DNA from 2 places in the Paenibacillus sp. genome. Region 2 is predicted to be linked to the other one. Evidence: riboswitches for the same ligand, from Rfam matches in the RefSeq annotation. Region 2 holds a riboswitch; the other holds the start of a gene.
What was found. A riboswitch is a leader RNA that binds a small molecule or an ion and turns the genes downstream of it on or off. The one in region 2 is predicted to bind cyclic di-AMP.
Positions count from the first base shown of each region.

Region 1: another riboswitch for cyclic di-AMP. It lies ahead of VE009_RS21890 (ubiquitin-like domain-containing protein); the one in region 2 lies ahead of VE009_RS00150 (C40 family peptidase).

Region 1 is NZ_DASQNA010000039.1:301,574-308,387, forward strand. It holds gene VE009_RS21865 (tRNA1(Val) (adenine(37)-N6)-methyltransferase) at 1-73, shown strand, start outside; gene rsmI (16S rRNA (cytidine(1402)-2'-O)-methyltransferase) at 92-1,012, shown strand; gene VE009_RS21875 (AbrB/MazE/SpoVT family DNA-binding domain-containing protein) at 1,120-1,374, opposite strand; gene VE009_RS21880 (HD domain-containing protein) at 1,642-2,925, shown strand; gene VE009_RS21885 (TatD family hydrolase) at 2,933-3,730, shown strand; cyclic di-AMP (ydaO/yuaA leader) riboswitch at 3,895-4,093, shown strand; gene VE009_RS21890 (ubiquitin-like domain-containing protein) at 4,368-5,420, shown strand; gene rnmV (ribonuclease M5) at 5,536-6,123, shown strand; gene rsmA (16S rRNA (adenine(1518)-N(6)/adenine(1519)-N(6))-dimethyltransferase RsmA) at 6,120-6,814, shown strand, end outside.
Region 2 is NZ_DASQNA010000002.1:26,664-33,477, forward strand. It holds gene VE009_RS00130 (lysophospholipase) at 1-129, shown strand, start outside; gene VE009_RS00135 (YwhD family protein) at 187-678, opposite strand; gene VE009_RS00140 (M1 family metallopeptidase) at 786-2,813, shown strand; gene VE009_RS00145 (hypothetical protein) at 2,845-3,663, shown strand; cyclic di-AMP (ydaO/yuaA leader) riboswitch at 4,034-4,184, shown strand; gene VE009_RS00150 (C40 family peptidase) at 4,187-4,756, shown strand; gene VE009_RS00155 (HD-GYP domain-containing protein) at 5,067-6,182, shown strand; gene VE009_RS00160 (Crp/Fnr family transcriptional regulator) at 6,219-6,814, shown strand, end outside.

The sequences.
Region 1 (6,814 bases), on a different contig from region 2:
GACGTATACGCAGGAGCTTCTCGATGTCTTTTATGGCAGGAAACGGCAGTTGGACGACGGACAAGCTACATAAGGAAGGAGAGGAAACGGCATGCCGAGTTCGGAGCAGGACGCGCGGGTGCAGCGCAGTTTCAAAGACGGGGATCTAACAGCGTACGGTACGCTCTATTTAGTCGGAACGCCGATCGGCAATTTGGACGACATGTCGGTTCGGGCGGTGCGTATTTTAAAGGAAGCGAATTGGATCGCGGCAGAGGATACGCGGCAGACAAGAAAGCTGCTGACGCATTTCGACATCCCCGGACGACTCGTATCGTACCATGAACATAATAAAGAGAAGAGCGGGGAGTCGCTGATCGAGAAGCTGCTCGCCGGCGAAACGGTAGCGCTCGTGAGCGACGCGGGGCTGCCCGCGATTTCCGATCCGGGCGCCGACGTCGCGGCGGCGGCGATCGAACGGGGCATCCCGGTCGTGCCGATTCCCGGCCCGAACGCGGCGTTGACGGCGCTGATCGCGTCCGGACTGCCGACGGACCGGTTCACGTTCGTCGGCTTCCTGCCGCGCGAGAAGAAGAAGGCGGCGGCGGAGCTTGCCCGTTGGTCGCGTCATCCGGCGACCATGATTTTCTACGAGGCGCCGCATCGAGTCGTCGCGACGCTGCGGCTCATGCTAGAAGCGTGGGGCGACCGCCGCTGCGTTCTGGCGCGGGAGCTGACGAAGCGGTACGAGGAATTCGCGAGGGGGACGCTCGCGAGTTGCCTGCGCCACGTGGAGGAGACCGGGCCGCTGGGCGAGTATTGCGTGCTCGTCGAAGGAGCCGCCGATTCGGGCGCGGACGAGGAGCCGGCGGCGGCGTGGTGGGCGGACCTTAGTCCGGCCGAACACGTAGCCGCGTACGAAGAGCGCGACGGAGTAACGCATAAGGAAGCTCTCAAGCTGGCCGCGACGGATCGGGGCGTGCCGAAGAGGGAGCTGTACAATGCGATTCACCAGGGCGGACGCGACGAATGATCGACAAAAAAAATTGCCTATGATTCGGGAACGAATCATAGGCCAATAAGGAGATATAAAAAGGTTAGAATTAACAAGTTCGGTAAAGCTATTATAACCTATTTTTCTTATTTTGTCACAGGGGTAGGCATTTCTTTTAAGCATTCGTTGCAAACAATTTTGCCTTTGAAATACGTGACGTTGTCGGCATTGCCGCAGAAGATGCATGCGGGCTCGTATTTCTTGAGCATGATGCGCTCGCCGTCCACGTAAATTTCCAAAGCGTCCTTTTCGCCGATGCCCAGCGTTCTGCGGAGTTCGATCGGAATGACAACTCGGCCCAATTCGTCAACCTTTCGGACAATACCCGTGGATTTCATCATATAGCATACTCCTCTCAAACTTTAAAAAATATCGTAGAAAAATAAAATCGTCATAATTCGACATAATTCTTACTTGCTACTATGATACCAAGCATTCCCATAATAGTCAACGAAGAATGACGCGTTTCAATTAGTCCTTGTTAATATAAGGTTTTTGAGGATTTCTTGCAACAAAAATTCATATTTTTCGACACCGTCATTCGACAAGAAGTTCAGAAAGGCATGTCGAAATCTGTCGATTGAGGGATGAAACGAGGAGGTACGGAGATGAACGCCTGGCCGGAGGAGAAAGTTTTCAAGGATCCAGTACATAAGTACATTTATGTTCAAGAGCCCGTCATTTGGGATTTGATCAACACGCGCGAATTTCAGCGGCTTCGCCGCATTCGGCAGCTGGGAACCTCCTATTTTACGTTCCACGGGGCAGAGCACAGCCGATTCTCTCATTCCCTAGGCGTCTATGAAATTACCCGCAAAATTATTAGTCAGTTCGAACGAAACCGGTTCGAGGATTGGCCGGAAGAGGAGCGGCTGCTGTGCTTGTGCGCGGCGCTGCTGCACGACGTCGGACACGGACCGTTCTCCCATTCGATCGAGACGGTGTTCGGGGAGCATCACGAGGAGTGGACATGCCGCATCGTGCAAGGCGACACGGAAGTGAACCGAGTGCTGCGAAGCGTCGACCCGTCGTTCCCGGACCGCGTCGCCAGCGTGATCTGCAAGACTTATCCGAAGGAGATCGTCGTGTCGCTCGTCTCCAGCCAGCTTGACGCGGACCGAATGGATTATTTGCTCCGCGACGCGTACTGCACGGGCGTCAACTACGGCATGTTCGACCTCGAGCGCATTTTGCGCGTGCTCCGGCCGTACCGGGAGCAAATCGTCGTGAAAGAAAGCGGCATGCACGCGGTAGAGGATTACTTGATGTCCCGTTACCAGATGTACTGGCAGGTGTATTTCCATCCCGTCACGCGCAGTTCGGAAATCGTCCTCCGCAATATCTTCACGCGAGCGAAACAATTATATGAAGAAGGGCGTTCGTTCCGCTTTCTTCCGGATCCGCTGCGAAGGCTGTTCGAAGGCGCGCTGGACACGGAGCATTATTTGATGCTCGACGAGGCGCTCGCCCAGACGGCGTTCGCGATGTGGATGAACGAACCGGATCCCGTGCTGTCCGACTTGTGCCGCCGATTCTTGCAGCGCAAGCTGTTCAAATACGCGACGCCCGCGGAGCTGAACGACGAGCTGCTCGACCGGCTGCGGGAGTCCATCCGGCGGGAAGGCTATGACCCGGCGTATTACCTCCAAGTCGATTTCCCGAAAGATTTGTCGTACGATGTATATCGTTCGGGAAGCTCGACGCACCGAAAACCGATTTATTTGTTGAAACGCGACGGTTCGCTTGTCGAAATCAGCGAGGTGTCCGACATCGTCCGCTCGATCAGCGGCACGCAGTCGGGGAAGCATCACATTTATATGCCGGAGCCGATGCTGACGCCCGGCAGCCCGTTCATTACGGCGGAAACTGAAGCATGGCTGAAAGGAGAATGACAACCGCATGATTACGGATACGCATACACATTTGGACCACCCAAGCTTCGAGGGAGAGCGAGACGACATCGTTCGACGCGCGAACGAAGCCGGCGTGACGCGCATCATTAATATCGGCTGCAACCGGGAGACGATTCCGACGACGCTGGCGCTCGCGGAAACGTACGACTGCGTCGAGGCGGTCGTCGGCTGGCACCCGCAGGACGCGTACGATTTCAAACCCGAAGATTTGGATTACATCGAGCATCTGGCGAGAACGCACCCGAAAGTCGTCGCTCTCGGCGAAATGGGCCTCGATTATTATTGGGACACGACGCCGAAGGACGTGCAGCATCGCGCGTTCCGCGAACAAATCCGGCTCGCGCGGAAGCTCGGCATGCCGATCGTCATCCATAATCGGGACGCGCATGCCGATGTCGTTGCCATATTGCGCGAGGAGAAAGCATATGATGTAGGGGGCGTCATGCACTGTTTTTCGGGAAGCTGGGAAACGGCGCAGCTTTGTTTGGACATGAATTTTTATCTTTCCTTCGGCGGACCGGTCACGTTCAAGAACGCGAAACAGCCGAAGGAAGTGCTGGCAAGGACTCCCATTGAAAGGCTGTTAGTGGAAACCGATGCCCCATATCTGACGCCTCATCCGTACCGAGGGAAACGGAACGAAACCGGGTACGTGCGTTTGGTGGCGGAGACGGCGGCGGAGATCAAAGGCATGACGTTGGAGCAATTCGCCGCCCAAACGACCGCGAATGCGGCTAATGTATTTCGTCCCAAACAAGAAAGGGGGAGAGAAGCGGATAAATAGGTTAAATTGGCGCGTTCGGGGTGGCTTCCATTGCTGAAACGGACACTTTTGTCCGTTTTTCGGCGGAATCCATCGATTTCGGAGGTTTACGTGCACTTTACAATCAAGGCTTGCTCCCTTTATGATACTTAACAGACACCGAATGCAAAAAGATTTGCAACATATTTCCAGTATCGCTGAGTTTCCCGACGGGCTTCGCCAGAAGCGCGTCGCCAGGGGAAACGGGGGAACCGCATCGGATGCTTCCGCAAGGGGCATCTAGGGGTGAATTTTCGATCCGGGCGCCATGCCCGAGCTCGAGATAGGGCCACTCTCCGGTCCGAATCCGACAGCTAACCTCGTAAGCGTTACGAGAGAGGCAATCGTCCGTGCTTGCATCAAGCACTCTTTTCGACCATCGAAAAGCCGGGTACGAGTCCTCTTCGTCCGGCTTTTTATTTTTCGGCGGAGCGATTGCCTCACACTAAAATATTAGTCGCGTCGACCTTTGCACCTGAGATGACAACTCACGTACAAGGCGGGACTATGTAAGGAGGACTGTGTAATGGGAGCACTTCCTGTAAAGGAGACCCATGAGGAAAGTCTGTCCGGCATGTCTTACGCATGGCGATGGGCTCGCGCTCATAAGAAGGCTTTCGTGTCAATCGTCGCAGGCATTCTTGCGACGGGATTTCTTTTCTCGGCGATGGTGTACGGCACGCAGATGAAGCGTGTATCCATTATTGCCGACGGTCAGACGATCGAAGTCGTGACGACGGCGGAGAGCGTGGCAGAAGTGTTAAGGGAGCAAGGCATCGAAGTCGGGGAGCACGACGAATTGTCGCTGCCGCCCGAGGCGGATTTGAAGAACGGCGCCGCGGTGGAAATCGAGCGTGCGTTCGCAGTGAACGTTGCAGTAGACGGCAAATCCGTCGACATATACACGACCCCTTCGCGAGTAGGGGACGTGTTGAAGGAAGCCGGCATCGAGCTCGGTCCGCTCGATAAGGTCGAGCCGGCGTTGACGGAGCATCTGACCGCGGAAGCAACCGTCCAAATCGTCCGCGTTCAGCGGGTCGTCGAGGAGACGGAGCATAAGCTTCCGTTCGACACGGTGAAGAAAGAAGACAAGACGCTCCCCAAGGGCAAGGAGAAAGTTGTCCAACAGGGCCAGGAGGGCGTGCTTGTTAAAAAGATCGAGAAAATATATGAAGACGGCGTCCTCGTTTCCGAGCAGGTGTTGGAGAAGACGGTCGAGCAAGAAAGCCTTGCGAAGGTCGTAGCCGTCGGAACGAAGGTCGAGCCTAAGCCGGTCGCGAACGCGATCGCGGTGCTGTCGGCCGAAACCCAACAGGTTTCGCTGAACGGCATGACATTCGGTGTCAAGGGCGTTCTGAAGAACGTCACGTTAACGGCGTATTCGGCCGGTCCCGCGTCGACTGGGAAACAGAAGGGCGACAAAGGATACGGCATTACCGCCTCCGGCACGACCGTCACGGAAGGCCGGACGATCGCGGTCGATACGAGCGTCATCCCGATGGGATGGTGGGTATATATCGACGGCATCGGTTTCCGCCGGGCAGAGGATCGCGGCAGCGCAATCAAAGGCAAGAAGATTGACGTGTACTTTGATAGCGAGTCGCACGCCCGCAAATTCGGTACGAAATCAGGTTATACGGTATATGTCATCGGACCGAAGAAGCCGATTTAAACTCGGACGCATTCGGCTCGCCGATGCGCGAAAGGGTCGCTTATCAGAAGCGGCCCTTTTGTCTTTGGGCCGAACGGGGTACAATACAGGGGACAAGATGCGAGGAGCGCGGAACATGATCAAGGAAGTCATCGTGGTCGAAGGCAAACACGATACGACGGCCGTGAAGCGGGCGGTCGACGCGGATACGATCGAGACGGGCGGCTCGGCCGTCGGCAAGGACGTATTGGCGCGGATCGAGCTGGCCCAGCGGAAACGGGGCGTCATTATTTTAACGGATCCGGACCATGCGGGAGAGCGCATTCGTTCGATCGTCTCGAGCAAGGTGCCGGGCTGCAAGCACGCTTTCCTCGCGCAGGAGGAAGCGATGCTGAACGACGATATCGGCATCGAGAACGCGAAGCCGGAGGCCATACGCGAGGCGCTCGCCGCGGTGCGGACGGAGGCGGAAGCCGTCGGCACCGACTTCGGCTGGCCCGATTTGTACGCCGCCGGTTTGGCGGGCACGGAGGGGGCCGCGCGCCGCCGTCTGCTCGTCGGACGGAGGCTGCGCATCGGGTACGCGAACGCGAAGACGTTCCTTAAGCGATGCGCCATGTTCGGCATTTCGCGGGCCGAGGTGGCGGCCGCGCTGGCCGCTTGCACGGCGGCCGCGGGCGCCGGCGGCGATTCCGAGGACGAAAGGAAGGGGCTCGGCTCATGACGGAGCGGACGGAGTTGACCGGACGGACGGACGCCGTCGAACGGTCGGATAAAGAAGGCATCGGCTCGCCGCGCAAGACGAAAGAGCTGCTGCAGAAATACGGGTTTTCCTTCAAGAAAAGCTTGGGGCAAAATTTCCTCATCGACGGCAACATTTTGCGGAACATCGCGGCTGCGGCACGGCTCGGCCCGAAGAAGGGCGTGCTGGAAATCGGTCCGGGCATCGGCGCCTTGACCGAGCGGCTCGCGCAGCAAAGCGGGCGCGTCGTCGCCATCGAAATCGACCAGCGCTTGCTGCCGATGCTGCAGGACTCTCTAGCCGGCTACGATAACGTGACGGTCGTCCACGGGGACGTGCTGAAGGTCGATTTGGCGGCGCTGTTCCGCGACCAATTCGAAGGCATGGAATCGGTCTCCGTCGTGGCGAACTTGCCGTATTACATCACGACGCCGATCGTCATGAAGCTGCTCGAGGAGCGGCTGCCGCTCGAATCGATCGTCGTCATGGTGCAGAAGGAGGTCGCAGACCGGTTCGCGGCGGCGCCGGGCACGAAGGATTATGGCAGCCTGTCGGTCGCGGTGCAGTATTACGCCGTGCCCGAAGTCGTCATGAAGGTACCGCATTCGGTCTTCATCCCGCAGCCGAACGTCGATTCGGCGGTCGCGAAGCTGACGATGCGGGACAAGCCCGC
Region 2 (6,814 bases):
CTCCCCGGTCTGCATCACGAGGTGATGAACGAGCCGGAGCGCGACGAGGTGATCCGCGGCATCGTCGCCTGGCTCGACCGGCGCTCGGAAGCGGCGGGTCCCGCGGACTCCGCTTCTTCTATAATGTAAGATTCGCAACAATGTAAAAGAAGGGGGAGCCGTCGGCTCCCCCTTCTCCTGTCTCGTCTACGCCAGCTTTTCCTTCAGCTCGTCGGTCGACGCGTTCCACATCGCCTCGTTGTACTCGATCAGGCACTGCTTCAGCGCCGCCTTCTCCCCTTCGGACAAGCCGTCGAGGATGATGCGCCGCTTCATGGCGTAATCCATCTTGTTTACGTGCTCCGCGAGAATTTTCCACCCGCGGCGCGCCTCCGTGTCGATCAGCATTTCGCAGGCGGTCGCGCCCGCGTAGTACGAGCCTTCCTCCCGCTTGTCGACGGCGATCCATACGATCCAGCAGCGGCGGCCGTTCGGCACGTCTTCCTTGTTCGCCGAAAACTTGATGCCTCGCTCCACCCGGCTTTTCGCATGCAGCGCGCCCAAGTCGATATATGCCTCGTCGCCGTCGATAATGACGGCCGACACGTTGTTCAAGTCGATCGAGCCCGCGCCGAACCCCTTATGTTCCTTAGCGCTGACGACATTCAGTGAGTTAATTTTTCTGCCTCCGACTTCCACGGTATCCCCCCGCCTCGCTCGCGATGAATTTCTTCTATTGTAACCGAAATAATCCCCGGCGGACAAACATATACATCCACTAGACGCTTGTCAACGGGGTGAAATCGATGAAATGGATCAAATCAAACCGCTGGCGCCCGATCGCGCTGGCCGGAACGGCCTTCGTCGTCTGGGTGGCGCTGTGGGGAGAGCTCGGCGGCCCTGGCGGCGGCGAAGCTTTCGAAGCGGTGCCCGTCTTCGGACAGGCGCCCGACGCGGCGAAGCCGGCGCCGAAACCGAATCCCGCGCCGAGCCCGAACGCCGTTCCCCCTGTGCCGGAGAAGCCGCCGGCGCCCAAGCCGATGAGCAACCGCCTCGTCGAGTACCATATCGGCGTCGCGCTGGACGCCGAGGCGAAGACGCTGCACGGCACGCAAACCGTCACCTGGCGCAACCCGGGCAAGCAGAAGGTCCAGGAGCTGTACTTCCATCTGTATCCGAACGCGTTCGAATCCGACCGCACGACGTTCATGCGGGAATCGGGCGGCAAGCTGCGGGAAGACGAGCGAACGGGCGACGGCGTCGGTTCGATGACCGTCTCTTCCGTGGAAACGTCCGACGGTCTCGACCTGACGCCGCGGATCGCCTTCGAGCAGCCGGACGACGGCAACAAAGCGGACCGGACGGTGATGAAGCTCCGCCTGCCGAAACCGGTCGCGCCGAACGAAACGGTCACGCTGAGGATGTCCTTCGCGGTGAAACTTCCCGAAGTGTTCGCCCGCATGGGGTACAAGGGCGAATTCGTCATGGCCGGGCAGTGGTTCCCGAAGCTCGCGGTATACGAGCCCGCCGGCACCCGCGGCCGCACGGCCGAAGGCTGGAACATTCATCAGTATCACGGCAATTCCGAGTTTTACTCCGATTTCGGCATCTATAACGTCAAAATCAAAGTGCCGGCCGACTACGTCGTGGCGGCCACCGGCTTCCCGCCGAAGCCCGCCGTCGCGGACAAAGCGTCCGGCACGAAAACGTACCATTTCTACGCCGACGACGTGCACGACTTCGCTTGGGCCGCGTCGCCGAACTTCGTGTACGCGGAAGAGCCGTTCTCGGCGCCGAACGTGCCGGGCGTCAAAATCAAGCTGTACCTCGACCCGAAGCATCTAGAGTTGAAAGAGCGCTATATGTACGCGGCGAAGAAAGCGTTGGAGCATTACAGCGCATGGTACGGGCCGTATCCGTACAGCACGCTATCCGTCGTCGTGCCTCCCGCGGGCGCCGGCGGCGCCGGCGGCATGGAGTATCCGACGCTCATCACGGCGTGGGCCGCGGACGACGCCGACCTCGGCTACGAGCTGGAGCGCGTCGTCGTGCACGAGATCGGCCACCAGTATTGGTACGGCATCGTCGCCAGCAACGAGTTCGAGGAAGCGTGGCTGGACGAAGGCTTCACGTCGTACGCCGAAGATAAGCTCATGGAAGCGGAATACGGGCTGACGCCGAACACGACCCTCGAAGCAAGTTATATGACGAACCCCGCCTCCCTCACCCGCTTCTCGTGGAACTTCAACAACCACGATCATTATGCGGACAATGTGTATATCCGGGGGAAGCTCGTGCTGCTGGCGATGGAGAAAGAAATCGGGGAAGCGCAAATGAAGCGCGTGCTGCGCACGTACTTCGACCGCTACAAGTTCCGCCATCCGTCGACCGGCGATTTCCAGAAGACGGTGGAAGACGTCACGAAGCGGAGCTGGGCGCCGTTCTTCGACCAATTCGTGTACGGCGACCAAATGGTCGATTACGCGGTGGAGCGCATCGAGCGCGTCCCGTCGGAGCCGAATCAGTACGCGTACCGGGTCACCGTGGCCGGGCGCAGCGGCAAGGACGGCCCCGTCTCGGTGCGATTCGCCTACGAAGACGGCCAATCGATCGTGCAGGAATGGAACGGCGAAGAGGACCGGATCGTGTTCACCCTGCCGCCGCACGGCGCGAAGCTGCGCCACGTCGTCGTCGACCCGGATTGGGGAGTCGTGCTCGAGCATAAGCGGTACAACAATTTCATGAAAACCGACGTCGACGACAAGCTCGAAACGCGGTGGACGATGGGCGTCTCCAAGCTGATCGAAGCGCTCCTCGGCACGCTGGCGTGGTAGTCGAAACCATTATCGAAAGGAGGCGCGCCGCATGTGGCAGTACGCCAAATCGGGCTGGACCGCCGCCCGCCGCAATTGGTTCCTGATCATGCTCTTATTCCTATATCAATACGCTTGGGGCTTCGCGATCTTCAAGTACGTCAAGTCGGTCGTCGTCCCGCTCCTTCACCGTTATCCCGGCGGGGAGCTGCCGGCGTCCGCCGGCCGACTGTTTTGGCTGGAGGCGGAATTCCAGCTCGTCAAAACCGATTTGATCGCGCCGTACGCCTGGACGCTGGGGACGATCCTGATCGTCCGGATGCTGCTCACGCCCCTCCTCAACGCCGGCATTCTCAACGTACTGGAGAACGGCCGAGGCGGCCGGCGCAAAGCGTTCGCGCAAGGCGTGAAGTCGCACGCGAAGCCGTTCCTGCTGCTGTACGGCGCCCAGTCGCTGCTCACGCTCGCCCCGCTGCTGTGGGTCGCGCCGCGCGCGTTCGACGCCGCCGCGGCGGCCGGCGATTGGACGTCCATCGCCTCCGCCCTGCTCCCGTACGCCGCCGGCTGGATCGCGTACCAAGGCGCGCTCGACCTCGCCGCGCTCTACGTCGGCTTCGGCATCGTCGGCGGCCGCGGCGCCCTGCCGGGACTCGCCGTGTTCGTCCGGCGCGCGGTGCCGATCGTCGCCCTCGCGCTGATCGTGTACGCGATCACCTTCGCCATCGGGTTGGCGGCCGCGGCGCTCTCCTTGTGGTGGGCCGGATTCTTCGCGGTCCTCCTGCATCAATCGTTCCCGTTCGTGCGCGCGCTGCTGAAGCTGTGGGGCATCCAGGCGCAGTTCCACTACTGGTCCGACCGCAAGCCTGTATGAAATAATAGGGGCGGCCTCCTTCGCGGCCGCCCCGTCATGCTTTCTGCAGCACCGAGCTCTGATAGCCCCGACGTCAGCCCCTCCATTTCGACCGGCAGCCTTCCACCGCCTCATCGTACGTCCATCCGAACAAATCCCCGTAGACCGTAGATCGACATCGTTTCCCCCGGATCCGTCGATTCGACTTCGAATCGGGCCGCCTTTGCGCGCTCCCCTCTCTCCCGCCCCAGATGTTCACCCGTCATTTTCTATGAATCTATGCCGATGCCATCGCCCGTTTTGCGATTCTATCGGAACTTCAATTGATCACCTGAATATTTTGCTAGAATAGGAGGATTTCGACGAACGCTGTCGAATACGAATTAGGTCGAAAATATCACTGCCAAAATTTCCGGCGCGTCTCGCCTCGCTTCGGAAATACGGGGGAACCATGTTGGGTGAATTGATCTCGCAATCAGGGATCATAGGGAACCTTCAACCGAACCCTTAAGCTAACCTCGTCGGCATCGGAAGGGGTATACAATTGAAGAAGGCAGCATCTTTCCTGCTGGCGATGTCCATCGCGTTCGGCGCGTTCGCCGGTTCCGCTTCGGCAACGACGGACCTGCGGGCGGCGATCGATCCGCTCATCGGCATCGATTACAAGTACGGCGGCTCGACGACGAGCGGCTTCGACTGCTCCGGCTTTACCAGCTACGTCTTCGCGAAATTCGGCATCGACCTGCCGCGGCGTTCCGTCGATCAGGCGGCGATCGGCACGAAGGTGGCGAAGGACGAGCTCCGCCCAGGCGACCTCGTGTTCTTCAACACGAACGGCAAGACGATCTCCCATGCGGGCATTTACTTGGGCAACGGGAAATTCGCCCATGCGTCCAGTTCCCGCGGCGTGGCGATCGGCGATATGAACGACAGCTACTATTCCACGCGTTACGTGACGGCGCGTCGGATCCTCGACCAAACGAAGTACGAAAAAATCGCGGTCGAGGCGCCGGCGGTCGAAGTTTCGGCAGTCCCGGCTGCCCCGGCAGCGGACGCGGCCGACGTCGCCCGTACGACGGAAGCCTCCGAGCTTGCCGCCGAACACGGTTTGTAATTCGCACGCCGAATCCCCCGGCCGCGCTTTCGCGGCGCCGGGGGATTTTTCCGTTCTGCGCCCATCGTCCCAAGCCCAACGACCCGATATCCCCTGCCCCCCCTCTCGCAAGACCCTTGCCTCGACTCCGTTTTACATGGTTCTACGCGACAAACAAGTGCCGATGCTCCCAACTCTTTTCCCAATGTGCACGCAAATTCCTGTTTTTGTTACCTGACTCACAGAATCCGTAGGACCTCTGTGGCATAATACGGAAACGGCGGTGTGCAGTCCCGCGAAAAATGAAGTTTTTTGAAGGTGTGTGAGTGTAATGAGATTAGTGACCATCGATTCATGCGCACCGGGCATGAAACTCGGCAGAGCGATCCTGTCGGACGAAGGCCAAGTGCTGCTCGGTTATGGATACGAATTGACGCAAGGCATTATCAACCGGCTGCGGAATATGGGCGTCCACCAGCTGTACATCGACGACCCCCGCACCGAAGACATCGTGATCGAAGAGACGCTCCGCGAGGAAACGCGGCGCGCCGTCCACTATTCGCTTATGCAATGCATGGATTATATCCAAGCGGGCGGCCCGGCCGGCGGCGGACGCACCGTGACCTTCTCCCGGCTCGTCCACGACAGCGTCCGCCTGATCGTCGACGACATTATGTACAGCCGGCATGTGCCGATCGTGCATATTCGGGACACGGCGTCGACCGTCGACAGCGTCGGGCACCATTTTTGCAACAACGCGTTGAACGTCGCCGTGTTCGCCAGCAAGCTGGCGCTCGGCGAAGGCGCGAGCGCGGACGAACTGCGTACGATGTGCGCCGCCGCGCTGTTTCACGACGTCGGCAAGCTGCTGCTCCCGAAATCGCTGCTGACGAAGCGCGCGAAGCTGACCGAAGAAGAGATGAAAGAAATCCGCAGACATACCGAGCTGGGCTACAAGCTGCTGAAGGACGACGGCAGCGTGTCGCTCGTCGCCGCTCAATGCGCGCTCCAGCACCATGAACGCATGGACGGACTCGGATACCCTTACGGTTTGAAAGGAAACGACATCCACCCGTATGCGAAACTGATCGGCATGATCGACGCTTACGACGCTTTAATCAGCCCCAGAAGCTACCGCAACGCGATGCTGCCTCACGAAGCGCTAGATTATCTTTACGCCAACGTGGAAAGAGCGTATGATCGTTGTAGAGTAGAGCAATTCCGCAACAAGGTGGCTATTTTCCCTCCGGGGACGGCCGTCACATTGAACACCGGTGAACAAGGAGTTGTCTCCCGTATCGACGCGTCGTGCTTGCAGCGGCCGACCGTTCGCGTCTTGACCAACCCAGCCGGTGAAGAGCTGAAGACCCCCTACGAATTACAGCTCACGAAACATTTGAACATCATGATCCGATCCGTAGGCGACACTCCTTCCTTCGCTTGCTGACGAACATTCTCGCTGCGGAAAGGCTGTCCACTGCCTATGAATGCAATTGTCGGATTGCTTCGCAACGTCCCTCTGTTTCAGGACTTGTCGGATGAGGAGCTTCTCGCGATCGGTCCGCTGTTCCAGGAAACCAAATGGCCTCGCGGCAAGCTGCTCTTCATGGAAGGCGACCCGGGCGACGAGCTGTTCATCCTCAAATCCGGCGTCGTGAAAATTTACCGCTTCGACGATGACAAGGAAATTATATTAGCGCTGTTCGGCCCGGGCGATTTTTTCGGCGAAATGGCGCTCATCCAGCCGGCTCTTAACCGCTCCGCCACCGCGGAAACGTTGGAGTCTTGTTTGGTTTTTTCGATGAAGCGGTCCGTGTTTTACGATTTCATGGAGAAGCACCCGCGCGTATGCATCAAGCTGCTCGAGGTGACGGCGCAGCGGCTCCGCAACGCGAACGATCAAATCTATAATTTGACGTTCTTGGACGTGCGGCAGCGCATCATTCGCACCATTCTGCGGCTCGCGGAGGAACGGGGCGTGAAGCAGGGCGCCGGCTTGCTGGTGGACATTCGCATGACGCATCAGCAGCTGGCCAGCTTCGCCGGCACGGCGCGGGAATCGGCGACGAAGGTGCTGCA